3 regions of the Paenarthrobacter sp. 4246 genome follow, and region 1 is predicted to be linked to each of the others. Evidence: predicted binding sites of a transcription regulator. Region 1 holds the regulator's gene; each other region holds the start of a gene.
What was found. Region 1 encodes HrcA, which represses chaperone genes, less so after heat shock. Its sites were predicted from a motif close to TTNGCACTCGNNNNNNNCGAGTGCNAA; they were not measured.
Positions count from the first base shown of each region.

Region 2: a site for HrcA is predicted at 9,332-9,358, ahead of groL (chaperonin GroEL). Genes of this name have one in related genera too.
Region 3: a site for HrcA is predicted at 8,221-8,247, ahead of groES (co-chaperone GroES). Genes of this name have one in related genera too.

Region 1 covers NZ_JBEPOP010000003.1:190,201-199,591, reverse strand. Annotated here, with positions in the region: gene ABIE35_RS06285 (PhoH family protein) at 1-624, opposite strand, end outside; gene ABIE35_RS06280 (GerMN domain-containing protein) at 1,050-1,922, shown strand; gene ABIE35_RS06275 (16S rRNA (uracil(1498)-N(3))-methyltransferase) at 1,984-2,748, opposite strand; gene dnaJ (molecular chaperone DnaJ) at 2,751-3,878, opposite strand; gene hrcA (heat-inducible transcriptional repressor HrcA) at 3,929-4,936, opposite strand; gene ABIE35_RS06260 (DUF3097 domain-containing protein) at 5,085-5,936, shown strand; gene ABIE35_RS06255 (DUF4870 domain-containing protein) at 6,058-6,471, shown strand; gene hemW (radical SAM family heme chaperone HemW) at 6,502-7,731, opposite strand; gene lepA (translation elongation factor 4) at 7,732-9,391, opposite strand, start outside.
Region 2 covers NZ_JBEPOP010000002.1:452,582-463,921, reverse strand. Annotated here, with positions in the region: gene ABIE35_RS04860 (L-serine ammonia-lyase) at 1-989, shown strand, start outside; gene ABIE35_RS04855 (DNA/RNA non-specific endonuclease) at 1,028-1,849, shown strand; gene ABIE35_RS04850 (lipid II:glycine glycyltransferase FemX) at 1,968-3,056, shown strand; gene ABIE35_RS04845 (peptidoglycan bridge formation glycyltransferase FemA/FemB family protein) at 3,171-4,487, shown strand; gene ABIE35_RS04840 (threonine/serine exporter family protein) at 4,515-6,002, shown strand; gene ABIE35_RS04835 (siderophore-interacting protein) at 6,080-6,919, opposite strand; gene ABIE35_RS04830 (uracil-DNA glycosylase) at 6,972-7,742, opposite strand; gene ABIE35_RS04825 (DUF3263 domain-containing protein) at 7,849-8,184, shown strand; gene ABIE35_RS04820 (LytR C-terminal domain-containing protein) at 8,234-8,842, shown strand; gene ABIE35_RS04815 (cold-shock protein) at 9,015-9,218, shown strand; gene groL (chaperonin GroEL) at 9,542-11,167, shown strand; gene ABIE35_RS04805 (RNase H family protein) at 11,314-11,340, shown strand, end outside.
Region 3 covers NZ_JBEPOP010000001.1:65,864-77,203, forward strand. Annotated here, with positions in the region: gene ABIE35_RS00310 (acyltransferase family protein) at 36-2,114, opposite strand; gene ABIE35_RS00315 (acyltransferase family protein) at 2,114-4,171, opposite strand; gene ABIE35_RS00320 (hypothetical protein) at 4,366-4,584, opposite strand; partial or broken gene ABIE35_RS00325 (DUF389 domain-containing protein) at 4,833-5,375, shown strand; gene ABIE35_RS00330 (hypothetical protein) at 5,490-5,897, opposite strand; gene groL (chaperonin GroEL) at 6,082-7,695, opposite strand; gene groES (co-chaperone GroES) at 7,782-8,078, opposite strand; gene ABIE35_RS00345 (hypothetical protein) at 8,272-8,634, opposite strand; gene ABIE35_RS00350 (THUMP-like domain-containing protein) at 8,702-9,931, shown strand; gene ABIE35_RS00355 (shikimate 5-dehydrogenase) at 9,936-10,748, opposite strand; gene ykgO (type B 50S ribosomal protein L36) at 10,813-10,935, opposite strand; gene ABIE35_RS00365 (GTP-binding protein) at 10,973-11,340, opposite strand, start outside.

The DNA.
Region 1 (9,391 bases):
GTCGCTCAATGTACCGGGCAGGAAACCGAGCCGCTCCCCGGCCTCCACTGCAGGCCGCGTCAGGATTATTCTGCTGACTTCCTTCATCTGCAGTGCCTGCACGGCCTTGGCCATGGCCAGGTATGTCTTTCCCGTACCAGCTGGTCCGATACCGAAAATCACCGTGTTTGCGTCGATGGCATCCACGTAGTTCTTCTGGTTCAGTGTCTTTGGGCGGATGGTCTTGCCGCGGCTGGAAAGGATGTTGTGGGTCAGCACATCAGCCGGGTTCTGTACCGACTGGGCCCTCAGCAGGGACACCAGCTGCTGAAGGATGTCCGGGCTCACCACAGTCCCTTTCGCCACAAGCCCACGGACTTCCTCCAGGAGGCGCATGACGCGGGGAATGACGGTGGAGGGGCCGGTCATGGAGAGCTCGTTGCCGCGGACATGGAAGCTGACATCCTGGAATTGTTCCTCGATGTACCTTAGGGCTTCGTCATGGCTGCCCAGCGAGTGAACCATCTGGTCGGAATTGTCGAAGGTGACGACTTCCGTGCGCGTGCCCGGTAAAGTGTGCGGGAACTCGTTAGGCGGCTGGTTGCCGTTTCCGGTCCTGAGCCGCCCGTTCAAAGATTCACTCATAGTGCTGGCCCTCAGGCCTTTTCTCCTCCGGTTGGTCTGCAATAACGCCATCGATTCGACATTCGCTGCGGGCTTTCACTGCCCGCGTTGATGCCGGAATGTCTCCAATCCTACGCCAGCCCGGCCCGCGATGAACCTCCCCCGGAAGCCTCATTCGGCACCCCGGGGCTGATGCGGACGTTTTGTCTCAACTCGGCATCAAGCCGGTATCAATCATGTTTCAGTTGGCGGCCTCCTCCGGAAACCCGGCCGACCGCCGTCGACGATGTGCCAAGCTGGCATAGCGGGTGAAAACATAACCCCGCACCCCAGCCGACGAATGGCTGCCGAACCATGCAGGGCAGGACAGGAAACCCATCAGGAAAACAGCCAGCAACGATCATGGCGCGAACAAGCGGACCAAGTCCGCTGTTGCCGTGCCGGCGATGCTCGCTGTCCTCCTCCTGACCGGTTGCATCGCCAACGGCGGCGGCACCCAGGCTGCCTCCACCCCGCCGCCTCTGACCGTCCAGGAAGCCCCGGCCAGCAACGCCCCGCTGGAAACCACCCAGGCCTCCACCAAGATCCCGGTCTACTGGATTGGGCGGAGCAAGGAAGAGATCTACCTCTACCGCGAATTCAGAGACATCTCCGGCGACGGAAATCCCGTGACCACCGCCCTGAGAATCATGATGGCGGAAAAGCCGTTGGATCATGACTTCTTCACGCCCTGGCAGGAACCCGCCAACCTGGCCACGTCCATTTCGGGCAAAAACGTCATTACAGTCGATATTTCCCGCGATGCTTTCAACTCAAACCTGGACGCCGGCATGGCGCAGCGGGCAGTGCAGCAACTCGTCTACACGGCGACGGCCGCAGCCTCGTCTTCAGGGCTCATCAATTCAGGGCAGCAGATTCAAGTGGTCATCCTGGTTGATGGCCATAAGGACTACATGGCGTTCGGACAAGTGCAGCTGGGTGAGCCGATGACGCGCGACGCCTCCTTGGTTGCCCCGCTCTGGATCATCGATCCGCAGGAAGAGACCACCCTGCCCACAGGACTGGTCAAGTTCAACGGGCGGAGCACGGACAGCTCCAAGCCCATCGCCTGGCAGGTACTGCAGGACAACGGCAAGGGCGAAAAGACCAGCCTTCTCACCGGCCAAACGCAAGCCACCGGCGAACCCGGGCAGTATGGGTTGTTCACTTTTGGCGCTACGTTGAAAGCCGGCCAGTACGAGGTACGTGTCTCCCAGGTGGACAGCGCCGGAAATACCATCGCGACGAGCACCGACACGCGGCTGTTCAGGGTCGGGTAGCGGTTCACGGTCGAGTAGCTGCCCCGGGCCGGTTGCGGACTAAGGCCGCCAGGCTACACCGCTACCAGCGGCCCAGGATGTCGCTCGCAAGAACGACGGCGGCCGGTCCCGCCGTCGACGACCTCAAGACATGATGCCCCAAAAGTGCCGTCACGGCGCCGGCATCACTGAGCCGCGTTACCTCGCGGGGGGAGATCCCGCCCTCGGGCCCCACAATCAGCAGCACCTCGCGGGGTGCGGTGGAATTGGTTGCCGCCACCTCTTCAAGGACGGTCCGCAAAGGATACTTGGCGTCTTCATGCAGGATGATGGCAAGGTCAGCCTGGGCAACGGCTTTCGCGAGGGACCCGGTGTCCACCATAGTCCGCACCTCGGGGATCCATGCCCGCCGGGCCTGCTTGGCGGCAGCGGTAACCACTGACTCCCACTTCGCATGGGCCTTTGCGGCGCGATCGCCCTTCCAGCGGACAATCGAACGCTCCGACTGCCACGGAAGCACAGCGTCGATTCCGAGTTCCGTGGCCGTCTCGATGGCAAGTTCGTCGCGATCACCTTTAGCCAAGGCCTGGACCAGCACCAGCCGGACGTCCGGCTGCTCTTCCAAGACCACGTCGGAGGCGATGACGGTGAGGCTGGCGGGCCCGGCTTCTGCGACCGTGCCAGTCAACCGCGCGCCGGCACCATCGGCTATGTCAACGGGCTCTCCCACCTCAAGCCGCTTGACCGTAACCGCGTGCCGCGCTTCTGAACCTTCCAGCACGAACCTGGCGCCGGGGCTGACATCGCTAAGGCTGCCGGTCGAGGTGAAGAAAACGGGGTTGCTCACCGCTACAGGTTACCGAGCTTGTCCCGAAGCTTGGCGAACATTCCGCCGCTGGCCACGAGCTTTCCTTCGGTGAACTGCTCCCCGCGAAGCTTGGCGAGCTGCTGCAGCAATTCCTCCTGCGCAGGATCCAGCTTGCTTGGCGTTTCAACGTGGAGGTGTACCTTGAGGTCCCCACGGCCATAACCACGCAGGTGCGTGACGCCCAGCCCCCGAAGGGTGATGATCTCGCCTGACTGGGTTCCGGCCTTCACATCAATGTCCTGTGCGCCGTCGAAAGTATCCAGCTGCAGCTCCGTACCCAGCGCCGCGGCTGTCATGGGCACGCTGAGGGTGGCGTGGAGGTCGTCGCCTTCGCGCATGAACATGGAATCGTTGTTGACACGGATCTCCACGTAGAGGTCGCCGGACGGGCCTCCTGCTGGGCCTGCTTCGCCCTGACCGGACAACTGGATGCGCGTACCGGTGGCAACACCGGCAGGAACCTTGATGGTCAGGGAACGGCGGCTGCGGATGCGGCCTTGGCCGTTGCACTCATTGCAGGGGTCCTTGATGACCGTGCCGAAGCCCTCACAGGAACCGCAAGGGGCAGCGGTCATGACTTGGCCAAGAATGGACCGTACAGCGCGCTGGACCTGGCCGCTGCCGCCACAGATGTCACAACGTTCCGGGTGGGTGCCCGGGCGGCAGCAGCTGCCGTCACAGGTGGGGCAGGTCACGGCGGTATCCACTTCGAGCTTCTTGTTGACACCGAAAACGGCGTCCTTCAGGTCAATGCGGACACTGATGAGCGCGTCCTGGCCGCGTCGGACACGGGAGGCCGGGCCGCCATGACCACCCCCACCACCAAAGAAGGTGTCGAAGATGTCCTGGAACGCAAAGCCCTGGCCGGAATATCCACCGCCAAACCCGTTGTCCGTTCCATTCTCGTTGCCGGTGGCATCGTAGACGCGGCGCTTCTGGGGATCGGACAGCACCTCATAAGCATGGGTCACGGCTTTAAACTGCTCCGCGACGTCCTCCCCTGGGTTTACGTCCGGGTGGAGTTTCCGCGCCAACTTGCGGTACGCCTTTTTGATCTCTTCCCCGGTGGCTTCCGGCGAGACTCCCAAAACGTCATAGTGGCTGCTCAAAGTCGGTATCTCTTCCTTGTTGTACTGCGGATGTTTCTTCGGGCCGGCGTTCAGCCGCCGAGAATGCGTGAAAGGTAACGGGCCACGGCCCGGACGGCGGCCATGGTAGTTGGATAATCCATGCGGGTTGGCCCCAGGATCCCTACCTTGGCGCCGGAGCCGTAGCCGGTGGCTACGACGGAAGCTTCGGCCAATCCGTCATAGGGATTTTCCCGGCCGATGCTCACGGTGACGCCTCGGGGGTCGTCCCCCATGTCTGACAACAACCGGAGCATGACAACTTGTTCCTCAAGGGCTTCCAGCACCGGACCGATGCTCAAGGGGAAGTCCACGTTGGATCTGGCGAGGTTGGCAGTACCCGCCATCAGGATGCGTTCTTCGCGGCTGTTGTCGCTCAAGGCCTGCAGTCCGTTGGCCAAGGTTTGGGCCAGTCCCCGAAGCTCCGGCGGACACAGGGCAATCACCGACGGAAGCACCTGCGGCAACAGGGCCAGTTGCGTCCCTGCGATGCTGCTCAGGAACCGGGACCTCAATTGCATCAAAGCGTCGTCGCCCACGTTCGAACCAGCGTCGATGACCTTCTGGCCGACGCTGCCGGTATCGGCAATCAGCACCACCAACACCTGTTGAGGCGCCAACAGGACGAACTCAACATGCCGTACCAGGGCGCGGTTGGAGTGCGGATACTGCACGACGGCGACCTGGTTGGTCAGTTGCGACAGGAGCCTTACGGTGCGCTCCAGAATGTCGTCTACCTCATCAGGGCCTTCAAGCAACGAATGGATGGCCCGCCGCTCGGCGGCCGAAAGGGGCTTGACCTGGGAGATGCGGTCGACGAACAGGCGGTAGCCCTTGTCGGTGGGAATGCGGCCGGCACTGGTGTGGGGCGCTGCAATGAGGCCTTCCTCTTCCAGAACGGCCATGTCGTTACGGATGGTGGCGCTTGAAACACCGAGATGGTGCCGTTCAACAAGGGCCTTCGAACCGACAGGCTCGCGTGAATGCACGTAATCTTCAACGATGGCACGCAGCACTTCCAACTTGCGTGGCTCACTCATTGCTCCACCTCCTGACGACTGCCGTGGTCTCCGGGACCGGGTCCGCTTAGCACTCAACATGCCCAAGTGCTAACCAGTCTAGTATGAGCCAACCCGTTGCTAGCATTGAACTTTCCTTTCCCAACCCAGCACAAAAGGTAGGAACTCCTTGGCTTTCGACACGTGGGGTCCGCAGGATCTGTCAGCTCCTGCCAAACGGCAACTACCGGAGGTTGCCGTCCAACGGGGGATGATCCTCGAAGATGTCCAATCTGGCTGGGTGGGCGAAGTCACCCGGGTTGAGAAAACCGGTGGCATGCACATCGTGTCCCTGGAGGACAGGCGGGGGAAGACGAAGTCGTTTCAACTCGGATTTGGCTTCCTGCTCGAGGGGCAGCCCATCCGCTTGATGCCCCCGGCTCCCCGACAATCGACGCCGGCCGTTCAGGCCGGGCGCACAGCGTCGGGTTCGGTGAAGGTTGAAGGACAACGCGCCCAGGTGGCCAAAGCCAGCCGCATTTGGGTGGAAGGAAAACACGACGCCGAACTCGTCGAAAAGGTCTGGGGCGACGATCTCCGCGTCGAGGGCATTGTGGTGGAGCCCCTGCATGGAGTCGATGACCTCAAGTCGGCAATCTCCGCCTTCAACCCCGGTCCCGGCCGGCGCCTCGGCATCCTGGTGGACCACCTCGTGGCCGGCTCCAAAGAGTCGCGCATCGCAGCTGAAGCCATGACTGTGCCTGGCGCCGCGGGAAACGTCCTGATTGTCGGCCACCCCTACATCGATGTCTGGCAGGCCATCAGGCCCAAAGTTCTGGGAATTGAGGCTTGGCCGTCCGTACCCCGCGGCACCGACTGGAAGACCGGGATCCTCACCGCCTTCGGGTGGCCTCACGAGACCGCTGAGGATATAGGACTGGGCTGGCAGCGTCTTCTTGGAGCGGTTCGCAGCTACGCAGACCTCGAGGCCTCGCTGCTGGGCCGCGTGGAGGAAGTCATCGATTTCCTCACAGTTCCCTGACCTTTGGCCCCAAAGCAGCAGCAACTGACGTGTCATCGTGGCGCTTGTCCCGGGAAGCCTGCCGGGGCCGGTATTCTGGGACAGCAACACCGCACCATCTTTACAGCAAAGGGAACACACCGTGGCAGAGAACGCTCCTGAAGAACCGGGCAGCGCCGCAGGCCAGCCCCAGTACCATGGCGCGCCTGCAAATGCGCTGCCACTGACCGCCAGCGAGGACAGGCAGTGGGCTACCTTGGCACACTTTGGCGGCATTCTCGGATGCCTGCCATCTCTCCTGATCTACTTGATCTTCCGTGACCGCGGACCGTTCACGGCACAGGAATCCAAGGAAGCGTTGAACTTCACGCTGCCTCCCACCATCGCTGCCGTTCTGGCCAACATCCTGGTGCTGTTGCCAGTAGTAGGCAACATCTTTGCCGTGATCGCCACTGGCATCTGGGTAGCCCTGACCTGCTTCTCCGTCTCGGCCGGAATCCGTGTCAACCACGGCCAGCCGCACCGCTACAAGCTCAACCTGCGCTGGATCAAGTAACCCTCCCCCAGCCATCAACCGGGCTGGGAATTAGTCGGGAAGAATTTTCCGGACTACGGCGTCAGCCAGCAGCCGGCCCTTCAGCGTAAGGGTCAACCGGCCTTTGAACGCTTGCACAGGATCAACCAGTTCGTCGGCGATCAGCCCTGCCATTGCATGGCGGCCGACCGCGTCCAAGGCATCCACTTCAAGCCCCGTACCGAGTCGTGCTTCCAGCATGATGCGTTCGACTTCCCGGGTTTCGGCGTCGAGGGTTTCCCGGCCTGCCGCCGGTGAGCTTCCCGCACCCAAGCGACCTGCGTATGCTGTGGGGTGCTTAACGTTCCACCACCGGACACCCCCTACGTGGGAGTGCGCACCGGGGCCGATGCCCCACCAGTCGTCGCCGCGCCAGTAGGCCAGATTGTGCCGGCACGCTTGATCGGGTGTGCGGGACCAGTTGCTGACCTCGTACCAGTTCAAACCAGCGGCAGAGATCAACGAATCAGCCAATTCGTATTTGGCCGCATGATCGTCGTCGTCAATTCCGGGCACTTCGCCGCGGCGGATCTGGGCCGCCAACTTTGTGCCATCCTCCACGATCAATGCGTAGGCGCTGATGTGGTCAGGCTCGTAGGACAATGCCGTCTCAAGGGACAACCGCCAGTCCGCCATGGACTCCCCCGGCGTACCGTAAATAAGGTCCAGGCTCACCGCGAGTCCGGCCTCACGGGCCCACTGGACCACGAGCGGCACGCGACTGGGGGTATGGGTCCGGTCAAGGACCTTCAACACGTGGGGCACAGCTGACTGCATGCCAAACGAGACCCTGGTGAATCCGGCATCGGCCAGCACCTTCAGGGACTCAGGGGTTACGGAATCCGGATTGGCTTCGGTGGTTACCTCGGCACCGGGCTCAAGCCCCCAATGGTCGACGGCGGCCCGCAGGATTCGTGCCAGGTCTTCCGCGGGGAGGAGCGTGGGCGTACCGCCTCCAAAGAAGACTGTACTCAGCCGCCGCCGGGGCAGCCCTGAGGCATCCAGTGCCAGAGCCGCGAAGTCGAGTTCGGACACCGCGGTTGTGGCGTAGGCGTCCTGGGAGGCCCCGCCGCCAAGCTCGGTGGCCGTATAGGTATTGAAGTCACAGTAGCCGCAGCGAACGGCGCAAAAAGGGATATGGACGTAGAGCCCGAAGTTGCGGTGCTCCACGCCATCCAGCACCTGCGGGGGAAGTACTCCGTCCGCAGGTGCCGGATCGCCCAAAGGTAGGACGCTGGGCATCTACTTCTTGGCCTTGTCCTTGGACTCGTCGGTGGTCAGGGCTGCGATGAATGCTTCCTGGGGAACCTCCACGCGACCCACCATCTTCATGCGCTTCTTGCCTTCCTTCTGCTTTTCCAGCAGTTTGCGCTTGCGTGTGATGTCACCGCCGTAGCACTTGGCAAGAACGTCCTTGCGGATGGCCCGGATGCTCTCGCGGGCAATGATGCGCGATCCGATGGCTGCCTGGATGGGCACCTCGAACTGCTGCCTCGGGATGAGCTCACGGAGCTTGCCGGTCATCATGACACCGTAGGCATAGGCCTTGTCGCGGTGGGTGATGGCACTGAAGGCATCCACTTGTTCACCCTGCAGCAGGATGTCCACCTTGACGAGGTCCGCAACCTGTTCGCCGTCGGCTTTCCAATCCAGCGACGCGTAGCCACGGGTTTTGGACTTCAGGAGGTCGAAGAAGTCGAACACGATCTCGGCCAGCGGAATCCAGTAGCGGAGTTCCACACGGTCCTCGGAGAGGTAATCCATGCCGCGCATTTGGCCGCGGCGGCTCTGGCAGAGTTCCATGATGGAACCAACAAACTCGTTGGGAGCCAGGATGGTGGCGGAAACCATCGGCTCGCGGACCTCGGAGATCTTGCCCGTGGGGTACTCGCTGGGGTTGGTGACGTGGATGACCTTCTTGTCCTCCAGTGTCACCTCGTATTCCACGTTGGGAGCCGTGGAGATGAGGTCCAGGTTGTACTCACGTTCAAGGCGCTCACGGGTTATTTCCAGGTGCAGCAAACCGAGGAACCCAACGCGGAAACCGAAGCCCAGTGCCGCGGACGTCTCGGGCTCGTAAACCAGTGCGGCGTCGTTAAGCATCAGCTTTTCGAGGGCGTCGCGGAGGACAGGGTAGTCCGTTCCGTCCAGCGGGTAGAGACCAGAGAAGACCATCGGCTTGGCGTCGGCGTAGCCGCTGAGCGACTCCGAGGCAGGCTTGGCCAGGTTGGTGACGGTATCGCCAACCTTCGACTGACGGACGTCCTTCACGCCGGTGATCAGGTATCCCACCTCGCCGACGCCCAGGCCCTTGGATGGCGTGGGCTCCGGCGAGCTGACACCAATCTCCAGGAGCTCGTGCGTAGCCCGCGTGGACATCATCTGAATGCGTTCGCGGGGGTGGAGCATGCCGTCCACCACACGGACGTAAGTAACTACGCCGCGGTACGTGTCATAGACGGAGTCGAAAATCATGGCGCGGGCCGGCGCATTGGGATCGCCAACGGGTGCAGGAAGATCGCGGACAATTTTGTCCAACAGCGCCTCAACACCCACGCCCGTTTTGCCGGAGACCTTGAGGACGTCCTCGGGGTCACCGCCGATGAGGTTGGCAAGCTCTGCCGCGTACTTCTCAGGCTGGGCAGCCGGAAGATCGATCTTGTTCAGCACAGGAATGATGGTGAGGTTGTTCTCCATTGCCAGATACAGGTTGGCAAGGGTTTGGGCCTCGATGCCCTGGGCTGCATCCACCAGCAGTACTGCGCCTTCACAAGCGGCGAGCGAACGGGAAACCTCATAGGTGAAGTCGACGTGGCCGGGAGTATCGATCATGTTCAGTGCGTAGCTGTTGCCATCAAGTTCCCACGGCATGCGCACAGCCTGGGACTTAATGGTGATGCCG
Region 2 (11,340 bases), on a different contig from region 1:
TTCTGCGAGAGGCGACGTTCTTCTCGGTCGGCGGTGGGTTCATTGTCCGGGAGGGTGAGGAGAACGCGGCTCAGCAGGAGTTGGAGGAGTCGAAGAAGGAGTTGCCGTTGCCTTTTAGGACGGCGGCGGAGTTGATGGGGCGGTGTTCGTCGAAGGGTTTGGGGATCAGCGACATCATGTTCATCAATGAACGGGCGTCCCGGTCGGAGGAGGAGATCCGGGAGGGTTTGCTGCATATCTGGTCCGTGATGGAGGCCTGCGTTGAAACCAGTTTGAAGCGTGAGGGTGTGTTGCCGGGTGGGTTGCGGGTCCGTCGTCGTGCTCCTGATTGGTTGGAGCGGTTGTTGAAGGAGGACAAGGACCGGAACGATCCGAAGTATTGGCAGGAGTGGGTGAACCTGATCGCGCTGGCGGTCAATGAGGAGAACGCGTCCGGTGGGCGTGTGGTGACGGCGCCGACGAATGGTGCGGCGGGGATCATTCCGGCGGTGTTGTATTACGCGTTGAATTACGCCCCGGGCATGGACAAGGCTTCCCAGGCTGATAAGGACGATGTGGTGGTGAAGTTCTTGCTCGCTGCCGGTGCTGTGGGTGTGTTGTATAAGGAGCAGGCGTCCATTTCGGGTGCTGAGGTGGGGTGTCAGGGCGAGGTGGGGTCGGCGTCGTCGATGGCTGCTGCCGGGTTGGCTGAGGTGATGGGTGGTACTCCGGGTCAGGTGGAGAATGCTGCGGAGATCGCGATGGAGCATAACCTGGGGCTGACGTGTGATCCGATCGGTGGGTTGGTGCAGATTCCGTGTATTGAGCGGAACGCGATTGCTGCGGCGAAGGCGATCAACGCGGCGAAGATGGCGCTCTGGGGCGACGGAACACACCGGGTCTCGTTGGATGAGGTGATCGTGACCATGCGGGAAACGGGCAAGGACATGTCCCATAAGTACAAAGAAACAGCGATGGGCGGCCTCGCCGTCAACGTCGTCGAATGCTGAGTCTGTTTACTGTCAGTGCCTAGTGCCATGCTGTATCCATGAGCGGGGGATACGACAGGGATTTTTTGCGGGCACGCCTTGAGCTGCCCAGTCCGTCGGCAACGACGACTCTTTTGGACTACATCCACTTCTCCGTGCGCTTCCGGGCTGCCCGGAAGCTCGCGGCGATCGTGGGGGTTAACATCAGCGGCGCGGAGCTGAATCCCTTGGCCCGCGAGGGGACGTGGCATTTCGACGACAGGATCCCCAGGGAACAGCAGGCGGGCCCGGACGTCTACAAGAACAACGCGTTCGACCGCGGCCACCTGGTGAGACGTCTGGATCCCGTCTGGGGTGACGCGGCCACGGCCAAGAAAGCCAACCAGGACACGTTTGCCTTCACCAACGCTGCGCCGCAGGTGGATGACTTCAACCAAGGCAAAGAGCTGTGGGTAGGGCTCGAGGACCACGTGCTGAGCCACGCCGATGCCCACGACGCCAAGCTCAGCGTGTTCACGGGGCCCGTCTTCCTTGACGATGACCAGCCCTACCGCGGCGTCCAGATCCCGCGGAAGTTCTGGAAGATCGCCGCCTGGACCAACGATGCCAAGCTGGCCGCCGTCGGGTTCGTCCTTGACCAGTCGCCGCTGCTGGGCAAGGTCGAGCTGAGGAGGGCCATCGACCAGCGGCTCCTGGAAGGCGAACCACCTCCGCTGGGGCCGTTCCGGACCTTCCAGGTTCCTATTGGGCACATCGCCGACCTAACAGGACTCAGCCTCAGCCGGCTCACCAACGCGGACAGGCTCGTCAGCGGCCAGCGGGAACTGGGCAGGCAGCCGAAGGCGATCCAGCTGGAGAGCACGGACCAGATCCGTTTGTAGACACCTGCCAGGGCGCCTTTCTCCTGGTAGATGAGTCGATTTTTCTCAGCCCGATAGACTTGAGGCTGCATGTCCGCATGCGCACTACGCTTTTGAACACTGCACCAAAACCCTGAGATTGGACACGGCCACCTTGCGAGAATTTACCGCCCGCTTTGCCACCGCCGAGGAAATCGATAACTGGGACAAGCACGTCACGGCGAACCCCAACGGCGGCAACATGCTGCAGTCGGACGCCTACGCGGCAGTCAAGGACGGTAACGGCTGGTTGGTCCGCCGTCTGGTGGTGGAGACCTCCGATTACACCAGCTACAACCTCCTCCTGGAAAAGAAGTTCCCGGTCATGGGCCGGCTCTGGTACCTGATCAAGGGCCCGGACGCTGCCGCCGTGGAAGACATCAGCCCCATGCTCAATGCCATCTCCACCCTGGCCAAGGAGCAGAAGATGAACGTCTTCACCATCAAGATCGAGCCGGACGTCGTTGAATCGCCAGAGGCTGCAGCACAACTCAAGGCCGCCGGGTTGGTCAAGGCTCCCAACATCCAGTCCAACGACTCCACAGCGCTGCTGGACATCTCCGCACCGGCCAATGAGGTGCTCCGCAGCATCTCCTCACGCGCCCGGAACGCGGTCCGCAGGGCCGAACGCGAAGGGTGCGAGGTTGTGCAGGGAGAGCCCGGCGAGGACAGCTATCGCAAGCTTTACGCCCTCATGCGGAACACCATGGACGCTAAAGGTGCCATGCCGCTGCGGAGCTACGAGTACTACGCAAAGTTCTGGGAAGAGTTCTGCAGCCGGGGCCAGGGTCACTTCTTTTTCGTTCACGAGGACGGAACACCGAGCGTGGGCGCTTTCGTCATCAACTACGGCTCCAAGGCCACCTACAAGGACGGCGGATCCACCCAGAACCGCAAGCAGTACGGCGACTCACACCTGGTCCAGTGGGCAGCGATCCAGCGCATGCAGGAGCTCGGCTGCGTTGAGTACGACTTCTGCGGTACGCCGCCTGCCGCAAGGATCAAGGACAAGAGCCACCCGCTCTACGGCCTGGGATCGTTCAAGACAAGCTTCACCAAAACCGTCACGGACTTCGTGGGCTGCTACGACCTCGTCCTGGGACCTGTCCGCTACAAGTTGTGGCTCAAGGGTGCGGAACGCATCTTCCGCCGACTCGAGACCATGCGCACCGGCGGCCAGTTCTACTGACGGTCACCGCAGCCACCAAGCCAAGCAACTTCAGGCCCGCCCCGGCCGCCAACGGGTGCAAATCTACATCTAGGTGAGGAAATTTCTTTGACTCCGATTGAGGCTGGAACCGCCATGGAATTCGTGAATCTCAGTGACGCTGATTTCGAGACCTTTGCCAAGGGACACCCACAGGGAAGCTTCATCCAGTCCATGGACCTCACGCGATTCCAGCGTGCCCGTGGCCAGGAAGTGGAACTCTTCGGGGTCATGCAGGGCGGCAGCCTGATCGCTGCGGGAAAACTCGTCTACTCGTCCAACCGCCTGGGCTACAAGATCGCAGACTGCGCCAAGGGACCCCTGATGGACTACAGCGACCCCGCCGTGGTGCGCTTCGTCGTCGAACAGTTGAAAAAGCACGCAGCCTCGAAGAAGGCCGCTGAACTGCGGATCTCACCCAACATCCGGTACATAGCACGCGATGAAGAGGGCGCAGAGCACCCCGAGGTGGAGGACAACCGTCCCCTGTTGAAGGAATTCGAGGGGCTGGGCTTCAAGCACCAAGGCTTCGACATGAACTTCGCCAACATCAACTGGATGTTCATCAAACAGCTCGACGGCATTGCTGATTCCGAAGAGCTCATCATGGGCATGAACTACCGCACCCGCAAGGCCATCCGTAAAGCCGAGAAGAACGGCGTGTACCTGGAACAGGCCACGCTGGAAACGTTGGATGAGTTCTACAACGCGCTGAGTACCGCCGGAGATGAGAAGGGCTTCACGTACCGCGAACGCGAGTACTACGAGCAATTGCTCCGCAACACCTCGGACGAGTTCACCAAGCTCATGATGGCCAAGATCAACATTCCTGAGTACCGGGCGAACATCACGGAACGGCTGGAGGCTGAATCAAAGACCCTCGCAGACCTCAAACGTGAAGTCGAAGAGACTGGCAGCAAGAAGAAGGCCAACCGCGTCAAGGTAGTCCAGGACCTCGTGGAAAGCTATGAGCGCAGCCTCAAGGACATTGAACGTTTCCCGGACTCCGTAGGCGTGGCCACTGTGGCCGCCATCCACTTCGCATGCTCGGGCGACGAACTGGTGTGCGTCATTGGCGGCACCGTGCAGGACTATATCTACTTCAACGGCGCTACGTCCCTGTACTGGGGCATGATGCTGCACGCGCTCAACAACGGATACTCGCGCTACAACTTCTACGGCACCTTCGGCATTCAAGGCCAGGATGAGACCGGCCATGGCGGCTACGAATTCAAGAAGGGATTCGGGGGCGAGGTGGTCCAGTTGGTAGGGGACTTCGTTGCACCAGTGAACCCGCTGATCTTCCACGGCTACCACGCGGTAAGGAAGCTTGCAGGGGCCGCCCAGACAGTACTGGGACGATTGCCACTGGAGAAATTGCCGGTAGTAGGAAAATTTCGGAGGAACCTCTAATCACACAAGCCAAGGGAGGATCACCGCGTGACTGAACGCCCCGACGGGTCCGCCAGCAGGCCCCATACTGACGGGTTGCCCAAAACCCAGCCGCTCAGGCCATCCCAGGTCCGGCAAAACGTCAACGCCAAGCGTATGCTTATGCGTCTTGTCCAAGGTGACAGCCCGCCCACGGCGCCCATGAACATCGTGGACCGTTTGGCGGGAAGCCCCTATGCCAACCCCACCATCCAAGTAGTGGGAGTGGATGCTTCGGCCCGCAAGACCATCGACTTCGCCCTGCATCTGGCGGAGGTCATGTTCCGCTATGGAGCGGGCGCCCTTGAAGTTGAGACGAGCATGATCGCTGTGACGGCCGCCCTGGGCCTGAAGAACGTTGAAGTGGACATCACCAACCAGTCGGTGGCCATCAACTACGCTCCCAAGGACCAGACGCCCATCACGCTGCTGCGCGTTGTTCGATCCTGGACCAACAACTACGCCGGCTTGGCGCAGGTGCACCAGCTGGTGACTGACATAGTTGCCGGGGGAGTGGGCCGCGATGAAGCCGTGCGCCGCTTGAACGAAATCATCCGCAGTGCCAAGCCTTTCCCGCGCTGGATGGTCACCATTGCCTTCGGTATTTTCTCGGCGGTCTTCGTAGGCGTCCTGGGAGGTGGCCTGGGCGCATCCGCGGTGGCCTTCTGCTCCAATATCCTAATCAGCCTGCTCTCACGCCAGCTTGCACGGTGGCGGACAGCGGACTTCTTTAACACCATGGCGTGCGCGTTCCTGGTCACCTTTATCGCGCTGATGCTGCGGTGGGCGGGTGTGGACATTGCTCCGTCCATTGTGGTTGCCGGCGGAATCCTGCTGTTGCTGCCAACGGGTCGACTTGTCTCGTCTGTCCAAGATGCGATCAACGGCTTCCCGGTGACTGCAGCCGGCCGGTTCCTATCCACGGCGCTGACGTTCGGTGCCATCGTGGCAGGTATCGGCGTCGCCGTGGTGGTCGGAACACTGCTTGGCAGCGAGGTCCTGGACGTCACGGATACATTCCCCGATGCGTATCCCTTGTGGGGTCAGGCGATCCTGATCGCAATCGCGGTGGTGGCCATCGGTGTCACCGAACAAACGCAAATGCGTCTGTTGTTCCCGACGGCGGCAGTTGGCATAGTGGGCTTCTTCGTTCTGTGGGGAGCCGGGGCAGCCGGGCTCGGCGATCGCCTGTCACCCGCCGTCGCGGCGGTGGTCATTGGCCTGCTGGGACGTGTGGTGGCGCTCAAACTCGGAGCACCGCAGCTGGTGGTTGCAGTTCCGGCGGCGTTGATCCTGCTTCCCGGCCTCACTATATTCCGGTCAATGTATGTATTGACCGTTGAAGAGGGGGACATTCTGCTGGGTGCGGGCGGCATGCTGAACGCAGGCGCGATTGTCCTCGGCGTGGCTGCGGGCATCGTTCTGGGCGACAACCTCGCCCGGCCATTGACCAAGGGCCTGTCCAGCAACGAGCGGCGCAGGGTCCGCAGGCGATAAGTAAGAGACCACGAACGGCGCTGCCATGAGGCGGCGCCGTTCGTATTTTAAGAGCTGAAGATGTATCCGTGCCGAATCTAGATCTGTCCGACCGGAAGCTTCTTCTCGGCTTGGAACACTTCTTCCACACGGCCCTGTGCCCAGTAGCCGGACAATGACACCTGGGAACGTTCCAATCCACGCTGGACGAAGAAGATCTCACGGAGGCCCTTCATGTAACCCCGCTCGCCGTGGGCAAAAACGTCCACCCGACCGGGCAGCCATTCAGTGGTGCGCAGGGCTTCGAGCAGCAAGTCGCTGGAGCCCGCGGGTACTCCGTTGCGCTGCAACCAGTGCAGCCTCACGCCAGCGGGGGCGGAAATCGGCAGGATGTCGGCCTCATTGTCTACTTCCAGGAAGACCGTTCCGCGGGCATCGGGGGCAAGAGCCTCCACGCATGCTGCGATCGCCGGGATCGCGGCGTCGTCCCCGGCGAACAAGTACCAGTCGGCATCGGGGGCCGGGTTGTAGGCACCGCCGGGTCCTGTGAAGACCAACGAGTCGCCGGGTTCGGCTGCGGCCGCCCATGGGCCTGCCAGCCCTTCGTCGCCGTGCACCACAAAGTCGATGGCCAGCTCCTGGGCTTCAAGGTCCACCCAGCGGATGGTGTAGGTCCGGGTGTGCGGCCACAGCTCCCGCGGCATGGTCTCGCGGATGGCCCACAGGTCCAGTGGAAGCTCGTACTCGACCCCGGGCTGGGGGAAGACGATCTTGACGTAGCGGTCCACGTACTGGTTGTTCGCGTAGTCGCTGAACCCCGGTCCGCCAGCCACGATCCGCACCATGTGCGGCGAAAGGCGTTCATTCCGCAGGACCGTCAGGTTGACCTGCGGGCGGGTTGTGCGGGTGGCGGACGAAGTCACAGGGAGAGCAGACATGTAGGTAAGCCTAAGCTAATTTCCTGCACGTCCGCTGGGGATGAGTCAAAGGTTACAAGACAGGCAGTTCCCAGTTGATGGGTTCGGCGCCCTGTTCCGCAAGCAGCTCGTTACTGCGGCTGAAGGGCTTGGAGCCGAAGAATCCCCGGGAAGCCGAGAGGGGACTGGGATGGACCGACACAATTGACGGTGCTCCTTCCAGCAGCGGCAGAACGCCCTCGGCGTCCTTGCCCCAGAGGATGGCAACCAACGGGCTGCGCCGGCCCGCACCGTCCGTACGGCGTGCGACGGCGGTGACTGCCGCCGTCGTGATGGCCTCCCAACCTTTGCCGCGGTGCGAGCCGGCTTCTCCGGCAGTGACGCTGAGGACACGGTTCAGCAGGAGGACGCCTTGGCCCGTCCAGGCGCTGAGGTCGCCATGGACCCGGGGAGGTAGTCCGAGGTCGTCGTGCAGTTCCCGGTAGATATTGGTGAGGCTGCGCGGGATGGGTCGCGTCTGTGGCGAGACCGCAAAGGAAAGCCCGACGGCATGTCCCGGAGTGGGGTAAGGGTCTTGGCCCAGGATCAGTACTTTGACGTCTGCCAGCGGCTGCTGGAAGGCGCGCAGAAGGTGGCCGGCCGACGGAAGGACGTGGCTCCCGTTCTTGGCTTGGGTCGCGACGAAGCCCAGGGCGCTTCGCAGTTCCCCTTCCACGGGCCGCAGGGCATCGGCCCAGTCGGGGGCCATCAGTTCTTCCAGTGGGCGGTCAGGGAGCTCGGCAAAACCGGTCTGGTCCAGGTCGGCCGGCTCAAGGTCAAAGAGTGCATCCTCGCCATTCACCACGCCATTGTCTCCCGCGCAATCCCGGACCGGCGAATGACAGCGTTGTTATTCGCCCGTAACATAGGGGTAGGACATTTTCCCCCAACACGCGTCGAAGGAGTGTGCCGTGGCAGAACCAGCACCAGAACCGATGGCGCCGCAGTCAACAGGGTTTGCCCTTGCAGACCTTGCGGCAGGGATCCGCAGTGACTCTCCGCTCAGCGAACGGGACCAGCAGATGTTGGCACTGGAACGGCAGTGGTGGAAGTACTCAGGGGCCAAGGAACAAGCCATCCGTGAGCTGTTCGATCTCTCGGCAACACATTACTACCAGATCCTCAACGCGCTGATAGATACCGAAGACGCGTTGGCCCACGATCCCATGCTCGTCAAGAGATTGCGTAGACTACGTACGTCCCGCCAGCGTGCGCGGACGGCACGTCGCTTGGGGTCCGACGCGTAAATCGCCAGGCTGATCTGTCAGCAGCAACCAGCAAGGACAACGCTTCACCATGACCAAATATGCCAAGGACGAATTCGACCAGGTCCCGCAGAACACCTCCCGGCAGGGAGTTCACCGGGATGCCCAGGAAACCACGCGCCCCACGTTGTGGCCGGTCCTGACAGTTGGGGCTGTGGCCCTGGTTCTGGGGTTGGTGGCCTTCCTGGTCCTTCCGAACCTCGGCGTGGTGGCTCCCAATGCAGCGCCCAGCGTCTCGACGCCGGCGCCGCAGCAGACTGGTTCGTCGCCATCGGCGGCACCGAGCGAATCCAGCAGTGCACCGTCCGCATCCAGCGAGCCGACACCGTCAGAGAGCCCGTCTGCAACTCCGTCCTCCGCGCCAGTGGACAAGTCCATCCCGGTTGCCGTGTACAACGGTGCCGGCACCGCTGGGCTGGCTGGCCGCGTCGCCGGCCTGGTGGAAGCCGACGGCTGGACACTGAGCACCGTGGGCAACTGGGGCGGCCTGCCGCAGCAGACATCCGTGATCTTCTACAACGCGCCTGAGCAGAAGGTCAACGCCGAGGCATTGGGCACCTTGTTGGGCATCCAGACCATCCTTGAATCGCCCGAGGTGCAGCAGCAGTTGGTGGTTGTGGCAGGACCGGGCTACCAGTAAAGCTCCGGCCTTCCCGGTGGCCTTGAAGCCCCAACTCGGTTAAGCCTCAATAACAAAAGTGATGCCCCGGGCCTCCATGGGAGCGCCGGCATAGTGACTGTGGTTACAGTGGATTGATTCCGGTACGGAGATCCCGGCAACCGGTCTTGGCTACTGCGAAAGTGTGGGCATCATGGCATTGGGAACCGTGAAATGGTTCAACGCCGAAAAAGGCTACGGATTCATCACTGTGGATGAGTCGGGTGACGACGTCTTCGTACACTGGTCCGCCATCCAAATGGACGGCTTCCGCGCCCTTGAAGAGGGCCAGCGGGTTGAGTTCGAACTGGGTGAGGGGCAAAAGGGTCCGCAAGCCGAAGGTGTGCGCGTCGCATAGCTCCTTGTGGGGTTTCGCTTCATCTCCGTCAGCCCTCGGCTGAAAGCCCTTTGTTTATAGAGCAAAGTGGCATCTCTGCTTGCACTCTCCCCGGTCGAGTGCTAATTATTGATTTAGCACTCCTATGGTTCGACTGCTAAGTTCAGGCCGGGTTACCCCGGCGCTGTGCGGTGTTCGTTCCAGCGGAGGATCAAGAAACACCTTGGTGGGGTGAGGTCCGGAGCGCGGGGCATACAGAGGCCGCGAGCGAAGGACCGTCCGTCGCGGGCACCCCATCTGACAGGTACCTTCTTAACGACTGTCCCGAAAGGACTACCGCCGTTATGGCCAAGATCATTGCATTTGATGAAGAGGCACGCCGCGGCCTCGAGCGGGGCCTGAACATCCTCGCAGACGCCGTCAAGGTCACCCTCGGCCCGCGTGGACGCAACGTCGTCCTCGAAAAGAAGTGGGGCGCCCCCACGATCACCAACGATGGCGTTTCCATCGCCAAGGAGATCGAACTGGACGACCCCTACGAGAAGATCGGTGCAGAACTGGTCAAGGAAGTTGCCAAGAAGACGGATGACGTCGCTGGCGACGGTACTACCACTGCAACCGTCCTCGCCCAGGCACTGGTGAAGGAAGGCCTGCGCAACGTTGCCGCCGGCGCCGACCCGCTGTCCCTCAAGCGCGGCATCGAGAAGGCTGTTGAGGCAGTCATCAGCGAACTGCTGGCCTCCGCCAAGGAGATCGAAACCAAGGAAGAGATCGCAGCCACGGCTTCCATCTCCGCCGGTGACCCGGAAATCGGCAGCCTCATCGCCGAAGCCCTGGACAAGGTGGGCAAGGAAGGCGTCATCACGGTCGAGGAATCCAACACCTTCGGCCTGGAGCTCGAGCTCACCGAGGGCATGCGCTTCGACAAGGGCTACATCTCCGCTTACTTCGTCACCGACGCAGAGCGCCAGGAAACGGTCCTCGAAGACCCGTACATCCTGATCGTCAACTCCAAGATCTCCAACGTGAAGGAACTTGTCACGGTTCTGGAGAAGGTCATGCAGTCCAACAAGCCGCTGCTGATCATCGCCGAAGACATCGAGGGCGAGGCCCTGGCCACCCTGATCGTCAACAAGATCCGTGGCACCTTCAAGTCCGTCGCCGTCAAGGCTCCGGGCTTCGGTGACCGCCGCAAGGCGCAGCTGGCCGACATTGCCATCCTCACCGGTGGCCAGGTCATCTCCGAAGAAGTTGGCCTCAAGCTCGAAAACGCTGGTCTGGAACTCCTCGGCACCGCCCGCAAGGTCGTTGTCACCAAGGACGAGACCACCATCGTTGAAGGTGCCGGCGACGCCGAGCAGATCGCAGGCCGTGTGGCCCAGATCCGCGCCGAGATCGAGAACTCCGACTCCGACTACGACCGCGAGAAGCTGCAGGAACGCCTGGCCAAGCTGGCCGGCGGCGTTGCAGTTATCAAGGCCGGTGCCGCAACCGAAGTTGAGCTCAAGGAACGCAAGCACCGCATTGAGGACGCAGTCCGCAACGCCAAGGCTGCTGTTGAAGAAGGCATCGTTGCCGGTGGTGGCGTAGCCCTCATCCAGGCCGGCGCCAAGGCATTCGCCAACCTCACCCTCCAGGGTGACGAGGCAACGGGTGCCAACATCGTCAAGGTTGCCATCGACGCTCCGCTCAAGCAGATCGCCTTCAACGCCGGCCTCGAGCCCGGCGTTGTAGTGGACAAGGTTCGTGGCCTGCCTTCCGGCCACGGCCTGAACGCTGCCACGGGCGTCTACGAAGACCTTCTGGCTGCCGGTGTGAACGACCCCGTAAAGGTCACCCGCTCGGCTCTCCAGAACGCTGCTTCCATCGCTGGTCTGTTCCTGACCACCGAGGCTGTAGTTGCCGACAAGCCTGAGAAGAACGCTCCGGCTGCCGGCGGCGACGACATGGGCGGCATGGGCGGCTTCTAAGCCCCCACGCTGTAGCAATACAGCGCCCAAGCGTCACGCTTTAGAGCAAACGACGGCGGTCCCCACCTGGTGGGGACCGCCGTTTTGCTTTTTGGTCGGGGCCTATCACGGATTCAGTGTCGGTGGGGTCTGGCAGGATTAAGGTCATGACGATTATTGCTGCCGCCGATGGG
Region 3 (11,340 bases), on a different contig from region 1:
TCCGCGACGCCCCAGTGTGAGCAAGAGCACTGGACTTAGCCGCCGGACCAACCCGTGGCAGCAAGGAGCCGCTCCTCGAACATGGGGATCATGGACTGCACGTAGGTTTTGGTGAGGTGGTTGTCGTCCTTGTAGACATAGACGTTACCCACCACTGCCGGACAGGTGCCCTGTTCGCAGATGAAGTCGCTCATATCCATCAGGTAGAGCCGGTCCACTTTGCCCACGTAGTCGTCCAACGGCGACGACGCGGCCAGGGACTCCTCCAGCGGGGCGTTGCAGTCCGGCGAATCAGGGCCCTTTTTCTGCACGCACTCCGGCATGTTGATGCTGAAGCGGGGGTTGTCGCGCACGCCCACAACGTCCATTCCTGCATCGGTGAACGGCTGGATTCCTTCAAGGTAGCCGGGCACTTCGGTCTCAAAGGGCGCTGTGGCATGGGTCAACGACGCTACCGTGAACACAGCGTCCGGCTGGTGTTCCATGACGTAGGCGGCGCTCGCCTTGTTGAATTCGTTGCATTCGTCCGTCCGTTCAGGGGACTCGGCGCCGAACCGGCAACTGCCCTTCAGGAGTGTCACCACTTCCCACCCGTGCTGCTTGGCGATCGGACCCAGCGCAGCCATGTACTGCTGGGCGTGCGAATCACCGAGCACCACGATCTCCTTGGTGACTTCCGCAGGTTCATCGTTCTGGAGGCAGCCCGCCAGCAAAGGGTCCGTAGGCACGTTGTCTCCAGTGCACAGGCCGTCGATGTCCGCCCATTCGTCCTTCATCGCGGCCGGTGCCGGGATGATCATTGCTTCCTGGGTAGGTTCCCCCACGAACTCCGGGGACAAAGCTGCTGCCCCCGGGGTTAACTCCTTGGGCTGGCCGGCGATCGCCGCGCTTTCGGATGCGATGGCACCCTGCCAAACATTAACGGGGATCGCCAGCAGCCCACCGCAGGCGGCAATCACGACGGCGGCACGCCAGGACCGCACGTCGGGCCACTTCCAGCGGCGCATGGGAACCTCTACGTATTTGGTGGTGGCAACGGCCAGCACCATGGAGAAGGCCATGATCCCCAGCCCTTGAAGGAGGTTGGGCGTGGTGGTCCCGGAGACCAACAGGAAGAACACCAGGACCGGCCAGTGCCACAGGTAAAGGGCGTAGGAGTTATCCCCCACCAGGACCAGCGGCCGCGAGCTGAGGATGCGGTCCACGCCGAAACGGCTGGTGCTCTGCCCGGCGATGATGACCGCCGCGGCGGCGAGCGTCGGCCAGAGCGCGATGAACCCGGGGAAGGATCGGTCCACGGTGAGGACCAGACCGCAAGCGAGCATGGCGGTGATACCGGCCCACCCAAGGAAGACGCGGAGCCAGCGTCGGGGCTTCAGGTACGGAAGAGCGAGGGCGAGCAAGGAGCCCAACGCAAACTCCCAGAGGCGGGCACGGGTGTCAAAGTAAGCCACGGCCTGGTTGTTGGTGGTCTGCTCGATGGAGTACACCAGGGACGCCACGAAGACGGCCCCGAAGGCTACGACGAGGAGCGGCCGGTGGGCTACTGCCTTCCGGTCCGGGAAGAGCTTGGCCAACTGCGGCTGCAGCAAGGCAACAGCGGCGAAGACCAAGGGCCACAGGATGAACACCTGGCCTTGGACGGAGAGGGACCAGAAATGCTGGAGCGGGCTCGCTCCCGAGTGGTCCTGCGCGTAGTAATCCACAGCAGTGTCCGCCAGTTGCCAGTTCTGCCGGTAGAGCAGCGATGCCCACGCCTCGGCAAGGACATCCGGCCAACGGCTCTGTGGGATGAAGGCCCAGGTGGCGGTCAGGACCCCCAGCAGGACCACGACGACGGCGGGCAGCAGCCGCTTGAAGACGTGCAGCCAGTGCCGCAGGAGCCTCAGCGGCTTCCCGTTTTCGAGTTTGCGGGTGAAGGACAAAGTCAGCAGGAAAGCCGAAATGAGCAGGAAGACGTCAACACCGCCGGAGACCCGGCCGAGCCAAATATGGTAGGCGGCCACCATCAGCACTGCCAGGGCGCGCAGACCTTGGACCTCCGGGCGGAAGCCGGGCTTCGCCGTCGTGCGTTTCGCCTGAACGGGTGCCGTCACGGCAGTAGGAGCGTCCATCATCGCTGCCACCCGGTCGCGGCAAACCACCTTTCCTCAAACATTTCGGCCATGCTGGTCACATACGTCCTGGACAGGTGGTTGTCGTCCAAATACACGAACACGTTTCCCACCACGCTGGGGCAGGTGATGCCGTCGCAGAGGAGGTCGGTCATGTCCAGGAAGGCTGCGTTGCCGAACGTTCCCTGCACAGCTGCGAAAGGGCTCTCCGCGGCCAGGACCTCGGGCTGGTCGGACCTGCAGTCGGCGCTGTCCACCCCTTTGGACAACGCACATTCGGTGACGTTGTAGTCAAAACGTGGGTTGTCGCGGATGGCCACCACCTCGATTCCGAGGTCATTGAAGTTGGTCACCGTCTGCTCAAAGCCGTACACCAACTGCTCATCCGGTGACGACGGGGACGCCATTGTTCCAACCATGAAAACAGTATCCGGCGCCTTCTCCGCTGCGTAGCGGAAAGCGGCGGCGTTGAAATCGTTGCAGCCGGAATCGGCATCCGGGTTCTCCGGCATGAAATGGCATCCGCCCAGCAAGAGGGCAGTCACCTTCCAGTGTTCTGCCTCGGCCAGGGGGCCCAGCGCGGCCAGCCATTGCTGGGAGTGGGAGTCGCCCAACACCAGGATTTCCCTGTCGGCGTCCTCCCCCACGCCATTCTGCTGGCACTTGTCCTGCAGTTGCTTGTCCTCCGGCTTGGCATCGCCCTCGCATGGACCCGACAGCGTTGCCCAGTCTTCCGGAAGTTGCTCAGCGGTGGGCAGCGTCTTGGCGCCGTCGCTGACCAGATCCACGTAACCGGGGACCAGCGCGTGCGCACCGGGGTTGTCGTTGAACGCCTGGGCCTGAGCTGCTTTGAGGTCCAGGTCCTGCTTGTACTGGAACCCCAAGAGCGGCGTGCACGCCACGGCGAGGCAGGCTGCGATGGCGATGGCCGATCGGCGGCGGTTGACCTCGGGCCATTTCCATTCCCGGAACGGCTTCTCCACGTATTTGGTGGTCAGGAATGCCAGCACCAGCGACAAAGCGATGATGACCGTTCCAGACAGCCAGCCGGCATGATCCTTCCCGCTCCATGCCAGGGCGATCACGAGGATGGGCCAGTGCCACAAGTAAAGGGCATAGGAGTTGTCGCCCAGCCGGACCAGGAACTTTGAACTCAGGATCCTGTCCACGCCCAAACGGCTCCCGGTTTGGCCGGCGGCAATCACGGCAACAGCAGCCATCGTGGGCCACAGGGCAACAAAACCGGGGAATGCCGTCTGCACCTGCAGCAGGACGCCGCAGCTGAGCATGGCGGCCACGCCGATCCATCCCATCATGACCCGGACAGGCTTGGCGAAGTTCAACCCGGGAAGAATCAGCGCCAGCAACGTGCCCAAGGCGAATTCCCAAAGGCGCGCAAACGTATCGAAATAGGCCACGGCCTGGTTGGCGGCCGTGAAAATGACGGAGTAGGTGAGGGACAGGACAAAAATAATCGCAAAAACGTACGCGAGTGTGGCCCGGTACCTCAGGCTGAACCGGCGGCAAAGAACTGCGACGGAGGCGAATATGACCGGCCATAGGATGAACACCTGGCCCTGGATGGAGAGGGACCAGAAGTGCTGGAGCGGACTGGCGAGGCTGTGGTCGGTTGCGTAGTAATTCACGGCCAGGCCCTGCAGGAGCCAGTTTTCGAAGTAGAACAGTGAAGCCCACGCCTGGTGGACTACCTCCACCCACCGTGTGGGCGGAAGGAAGGTAAACGTCGCCGCGAGCGTGGCCAAGAGAACCACCACGACGGCGGGCAGCAGCCGCCGGAACAGGTGCAGCCAGTGCCGCACAAGGTCCATTGGCCGCCCCTGCTTATAACGGCCGGTGAACTGCAACGTCATCAGGAAGGCAGAGATCAGGAGGAACACATCCACGCCGCCGGAAACCCGTCCGATCCAGATGTGGTAGCTGACCACCATCAGGACGGCCAGTGACCTAAGACCTTGAATCTCGGGGCGGAATTTCGACTTTGCAACGGGTCCGGAAGACCGCCTGCCGGCGCGGGCAGGGGCTGGGATCGTTGGCATAGTCACGTTAGGCAGTTCCTCAAAAGCTGTGGCACAAAGCATCAATCATACGCGGTTCAGTGGCCCCACCCCAGTCGGGACCATCTCTTGGACCGCCTTCCGAAGGTCCATTAGCTCAGGTACAGCTATGCATTTTCCCAGCCCCGCCTGTGCGTGGCCTGTGCCCGAATCACAGCCAAGCGCACGTGATGGAACTACGCTGGAGCCGGGCCGAAGGAAGGAAATCCATGATCGTGCAGCTGCGCCTTTGCGTGCCAACGGAGTTGTCCGAGGCCGTCGTGAAATGTTGCACCGATAACACCGGAGCCGCCGAGGTGGCCGTCCACAAAAATGCTTCCGTGGTGCCACCTGGCGACGTGATCGCCGTTCAGATCGCCCGGGAATCCGCGGAAGAACTGATCGAGCGGCTTCATGAGCTCAAAGTTCCGGACCTGGGCTCCATCTCCATATCGTCACCGGACCTGGTCTGTCCAAACGGGCTGACGACGCTGAGGCAGCCGCCCCTGGAGAATCGGCCGACGCCGTCATTTGGGACGAGGTTTCCAGGCAAACCGGCGAGGACTCGAAACTGACGTGGAGCTTCCTGGCATTTTTGGTGATAGCGGCACAGTGGGCGGCGATCGGCATTGTGACCGATTCAACGATCGCGATTGTGGGCGCAATGGTGGTGGGACCCGAGTTCGGACCGCTCGCTGCGTTGGCCGTGGGGTTGGTGGAACAGAAGTGGCGATTGGTACGTGCCTCATTGCTTGCCCTGGCTGTCGGTTTTCCCCTCGCGATGCTGGTTACGGCCGTTGCAGCGTGGCTCTCAGTGCTTCTGGGGTTGTTCCCCGAGGACACGCTGGAGCGGGGATAAGCCGTGGAGTTCATCTACCATCCGGGTCCGTACTCGCTGATCGTGGCCGCACTCGCTGGAGCGGCAGGAATGCTGTCCATGATCAGCCACCGGTCCTCGGCTCTGGTGGGTGTGTTTATTTCCGTCACGACTGTTCCGGCTGCAGGCTACGTTGCCGTTGCGTGGGTTCTGGGTGAATACAGCAAAGCAGCCGGATCAGCGATGCAGCTGGCACTCAACCTGGTGGGCATCGTGACAGCTGCGGCTGCGGTTTTATTGTTCTACCGGCTCATCGGTGTGCGGGTCTCCTTGGCCCGGCGACCGTCAGGCTCCGGACGTCGCTCCGTTGCCAACCGGCGGGCCAGGTAGCGGGCGTCCCGACAGACTCCGGGAAGCGTTGCCGAGGCTGCCTCGAAGAGGAATTCCTGACCGATGAAGAACACGCCGGGAACGTCGTCTGCTACTCCCCTGGTCTGCCTCGGCTCACCCTGTTCGTCGAAGACCGGAAGTTTCACCCATGAGTACTCCCCCTGATACCCCGTGGCGACAGCTTCCGATGACTGCGAGTAGATAATGCCGGACGGAATGGGCGACACTTCGCCGGCGGCCACGTGCGGTTTCCCCGAGGTTCATGAGGTACAGGACCAGCCATGCAGCGCAGCGGGCCGCTCCGGCGATGTCCCCCACGGTCACGTACTCGTCATGTGCCCGCGTCAGATAGGCCACACCTTCCGATTCCCTACCCAGGAGCATGGCAACCGAGGCAACAAGCTCAATGTCCTGGGGAGGCAGGCCGCCCTCGGTATCCGCCCGGGCGAGGCAGGCCAAAGCATCGTTCCAGCGATGCTCGAAGAACGCCGAGCGTCCGAGATCCAAGGTTGTGGCCGGCATAGTCGTTACTCATCCCGCGACCGGGAACAGCCCGGTTGGCGCACCCAAGCCGCCGTATAAGCGTCAGGTTACTGCCGTCGTCGAACGCTCACAATAGCTTGGGCAGGCGCGCCAGCCAGCCGCCTCCAAGACGCACGAAACCCCGGCCACGCGAACGTGGCCGGGGCTCCAGTACAACAGGCTGCTAGTGGCTGTGGCCTGCGTGTGCGTCTTCTTCCTCAGCCGGCTTCTCGGCAACCAGGGTCTCGGTGGTGAGAACCAGGGCAGCGATGGAAGCGGCGTTGCGGAGAGCCGAACGGGTGACCTTGACGGGGTCGATCACGCCAGCGGCGATCAGGTCCTCGTACTCGCCGGACTTGGCGTTGAAGCCGTGGTTGGCTTCCAGCTCGGACACCTTGGCAACAACAACGAAACCGTCGAAGCCGGCGTTCTGGGCGATCCAGCGCAGCGGCTGAACCAGTGCGCGGCGGACGATGCCAACAGCAGCAGCTGCGTCACCTTCCAGCGCCTTGACGGCCGGGGACTCGTCCAGTGCCTTGAGGGCGTGGATGAGAGCGGAACCGCCACCGGAAACGATGCCTTCTTCGAGGGCTGCACGCGTAGAGGAAACAGCGTCCTCGATGCGGTGCTTCTTTTCCTTCAGCTCAACCTCGGTGGCTGCGCCAACCTTGATCACGCCGATGCCGCCGGCCAGCTTGGCAAGGCGTTCCTGCAGCTTTTCCTTATCCCAGTCGGAGTCCGTCCGGGTGAGCTCAGCGCGCAGCTGTGCAACGCGGTCGGCCACGTCCTCAGCCGTGCCGGCGCCGTCAACGATGGTGGTGTTGTCCTTGGTGACCGTGATGCGGCGTGCGGTACCGAGTACCTCAAGGCCAACGGTGTCCAGGCTCAGGCCAAGGTCCGGGGAAACAACCTGGGCGCCCGTGAGCGTGGCGATGTCCTGGAGCATGGCCTTGCGGCGGTCGCCGAAGCCCGGAGCCTTGACGGCAACAACGTTGAGGGTGCCGCGAATGCGGTTGACGATGAGCGTCGAGAGGGCTTCGCCTTCGATGTCTTCGGCAATGATGAAGAGCGGCTTGTTGGCCTGCAGGGCCTTCTCCAACAGCGGCAGGAAGTCCTGCAGCGAGGAGATCTTGCCCTGGTTGATCAGGATGAGGGCGTCCTCGAGGACGGCTTCCTGGCGCTCTGCGTCGGTGACGAAGTACGGGGACAGGTAGCCCTTGTCGAACTGCATGCCTTCGGTGAGGACCAGCTCGGTCTGCGTGGTGGAGGACTCTTCAATGGTGATGACACCGTCCTTGCCAACCTTGCCGAACGCTTCGGCGAGGAGCTCGCCGACCTCGTCGCTCTGCGCGGAGATGGCTGCGACGCTGGCAACCTGGGTGCCTTCAACCTCGCGGGCATTCTCCAGGAGGCGGGCTGCGACGGCTTCAACGGAAACCTCGATGCCGCGCTTGATCTCACCCGGAGCGGCGCCGGCGGCAACGTTGCGCAGGCCTTCCTTGACCAGGGCCTGTGCCAGCACCGTGGCGGTAGTGGTGCCGTCGCCTGCGACGTCGTTGGTCTTGGTGGCTACTTCCTTGGCCAGCTGAGCGCCAAGGTTCTCGTAGGGGTCGTCAAGCTCAACTTCACGCGCGATGGTGACGCCATCGTTGGTGATCGTGGGAGCGCCCCACTTCTTGTCCAGCACGACGTTGCGGCCGCGCGGGCCAAGCGTCACCTTGACAGTGTTGGCGAGCTTGTCGATACCGGCCTCAAGAGACCGGCGGGCAGCATCGTTAAAAGCAAGCTGCTTTGCCATGGTTGTGTCCTTTCAAGACAGAAAACCCGCACCGCTGACGGTCGGAAATGATTTCCAACTCGACGGCGGTGCGGGGCTCCGGGAAGTTACTTTACGACGATCGCAAGGACGTCGCGGGCGGACAGAACGAGGTACTCGTTGCCGCCGGTCTTGACTTCGGTTCCACCGTACTTGGAGTAGATGACGACGTCGCCAACAGCTACGTCAACCGGTACGCGGTTGCCGTTGTCATCGAAACGGCCGGGGCCGATTGCAACAACTTCGCCTTCCTGCGGCTTTTCCTGTGCGGAGTCCGGAATGACCAGGCCGGAAGCCGTGGTCTGCTCTGCTTCGAGCGGGCGAACAACAATACGATCCTCAAGAGGCTTAATCGAGACCGACACTCGGACTCTCCTTTTCATGAGCTGATTCATGGACTAAGAACTAGGGTGCCGGAGCGTACATCCGCCGTCGCGGTGCCGGAAGACGCTTGGCATTTATTAGCACCCTCCGGGGGAGAGTGCTAACTAGACTCTATGTAAATCGTTAGCACTCGGTCAAGGTGAGTGCCAGCATTTCGTCATCGGTGAACGTAGGTCACCGTCCCGTCAGGTCATCCAGGTCGTAGTCCTGGCCGTCGTCATCCTCGTCCAGTGGGGCATTGCCGCGGTTCCGGTACAGGAGCACAGCGGCCGCAACAGCAACGACGCCGGAAATCACCAGGGTGATAATCCCACCAGTGCGGGCGCCGCTGTAGAGCTCGCGGATGTCCCGCGCTTCGTCGGTGGCGTCGTTGACGCTCTTGCCTGCGACGGAATAGGTGGCCGCGTTGAAGGAATCCAAGGCGAAGATGATGATGAGCAAGCCGATGCAGACCACAGCGATCACGGCCCCCGCTATGAGGGCGGGTCGCGCGAACTTCATCATGGTGGAGGGTTGCGGGGCTGCGGTGTCTTCCATGAAAACAACCCTATCCGGCTGATTCGCCCGTCACGTTGTCAAGTGCCGCGCCGTTAGGCTTGATTCCATGCCTCACGCACCGCAGGAACAGATCGCACCCTTGCTGACCACTGAAGGATGGGAACTCCTGGCCTCCTTGGGGCCCTACCGCGAGGCCGACGCTTTCAGCACCAACGCGGATCTCCGCAAAGCCGGCCACTCCGCCGAATTGGTGGCCGCAGTCCTGACGCAATCCCGGCTGCGCACCCGCGCCGAGGCGAAGTTCGGCGAGTTCGCCCGGCAGATGCTGTTCACCCAGGCAGGCTTGGAGCAGGCCACGCGGTTGAACGTCGCTGCCCGGCACGCCGAGCGCTTCGCCAAGGCCGGAATCTCCCATGTGGCCGACCTCGGATGTGGCCTCGGCGCCGATTCCATGGCGATGGCGTCCATGGACATCTCAGTGACAGCCGTTGAGATGGATGAAACCACTGCTGCCTGCGCCACCATCAACCTCATCCCGTTCCCGCACGCCACCGTGGTGCACTCGGATGCCACGTCCGTGGAGCTGGACGGGATCGACGGCGTGTGGTTGGATCCTGCACGCCGCACGACGTCCACATCGGGGACCAAGCGGATTTGGGACCCTGAGGCTTTCTCTCCCCCCTTGTCCTTCGTGGAGAAGCTGGCAGCCACCGGACGTGCCATTGGCGTCAAAATGGGACCCGGCATCCCCCATGATTCCGTGCCCTCCGGCTGCGAGGCCCAATGGGTCTCGGTGGGCGGGGACGTCACCGAAGTGACCTTATGGTTCAACGGCGTAGCCCGCCCTGGCGTGCGCCGGGCGGCCCTGGTCATTGGCAGCCAGGGCGCCGCTGAAATCACCAGCGGCGAGGACTTTGACGCCGGTCCCGCAGCCGCCGTCGGGCCTGTTGAAGGTTTCTTGTACGAACCGGACGGCGCAGTCATCCGCGCAGGTTTGGTAGCAGACATCGCCGAAAGGCTGGGCGGGCATCTGGTGGACGAGCACATCGCCTACATCTGCGCGCCGGAACTGCACGACACTCCTTTTGCCCGAGCCTACAAAGTGCTTGAGGTGATGCCCTACAACGTCAAGGCCCTCAAAGCCTGGGTGAAAAGCAATGGCATCACCGTGCTGGACATTAAGAAGCGTGGCACGGCCGTGACTCCTGAAGAGCTGCGCAAGCAATTGCTTCCCGCCAAACCATCAAAGGGCAAGGATGCAAAAACAGCCACCCTGGTCCTTACCAGGATCGGCGAGGAAAGAGTGGCTGTTGTAGTGGAGCCGGTCACGGCCTAGCACCTCAGCGGCGGGAGAACTCCGAGGCTTCGCGGACCTGTCCAGCAGTGGGGCGCACACCTGTGTAGAGCACAAATTGTTCTTCGGCCTGGATGGCGATGACCTCGGCACCGGTAATGACCTTCTTGCCGGAGTTCCTGGCGGCGGTGATGAGCGGCGTCTCCGAAGGGAGCGCCACGACGTCGAACACCACCTGCGCACCAGCAATGGTGGGGTCATCGAAAGATTGGGCAGCTTCGTCCGCACCCGCCATCCCCAGCGGGGTGACGTTGATGATCAGGTCCGCTGTTGCGCCGTTGACGTCGTCCTGCCACCCGAATCCGTAGAGATCCGCAAGTGCTCGTCCGGTGGTTTCGTTGCGGGCCACGATAGTGACAGCGGTGAACCCTGCGTCCCGGAGCGCTGCGGCAACTGCTTTTGCCATGCCTCCGGCACCCCTGAGAAGGACAGTGTGGCTGCTGGGAACCTGATGGTCCTTCAGGAGCCGGGCAATGGCGATGTAGTCCGTGTTGTAGGCGGTCAGGACGCCGTCGTCGTTGACGATGGTGTTCACCGAATCAATGGCTTGTGCCGACGGGTCCATCACATCAACCAGCGGAATGACCGCTTCCTTGTATGGCATGGACACCGCGGCTCCCCGGATGGGGAGGCCGCGAATGCCCGCTACCGCGAGGTTGATGTCAGTGGGGGCGAATGCCTTGTAAACAAAGTTCAGGCCGAGCAGATCGTACAGATAGTTGTGGAACCTGGTCCCTATATTGCTGGGCCGGGCCGCAAGCGAAATGCACAGGGACATGTCTTTGTTCAGGATTGGCATTCCCCCATTAAACGCCCTCTTGCCAGGGCCGTGTATTCACGGCACCTCTGACAGGCCCGTGAGGTTAGCCCTGGCGCGCCTTCATCCGCGGGTTGTTCTTGTTGATGACGAAAGTACGCCCCCGCCTGCGCACGATCTGGGCGCCGGGGATCTTCTTGAGGGCACGCAGCGAATTCCTGACCTTCATGGTGTTTCTCCTTTGATGTGGGTGTGGGTATTCGGGATTAGAGGGCGTCGCTGAGTTCCAGGGGGTCGTCCCAAACGCCGGAGTCCAGTGTCATTTCGGCCTCCGTCAGTTGGCAGCCATCCAGGAGCTCGCGGATTTCCGTCGGGTCGATGTCCTCGGAACGTCCAGTGATGGCAAGGACGGTGCCGCGGTCGCCGTGGTGTGGGTGCCAGTCCAGGAACGCGTCGACGTCGGAGCCAGCCTTTCCAGCGGCTCCCTCGCCTGGGCCGGACCCTGCAGAGTCGGCCAGCCAGTTTCCGGTACTTTCGAGCCAGACCCTGGGGCCTATGCCCTGGACGGCGATCCGCCGCGTGGGCGCGGAGGCTATCCATAGGCGGCCGCGCAGCCAGTGGGTACCGATGGCCA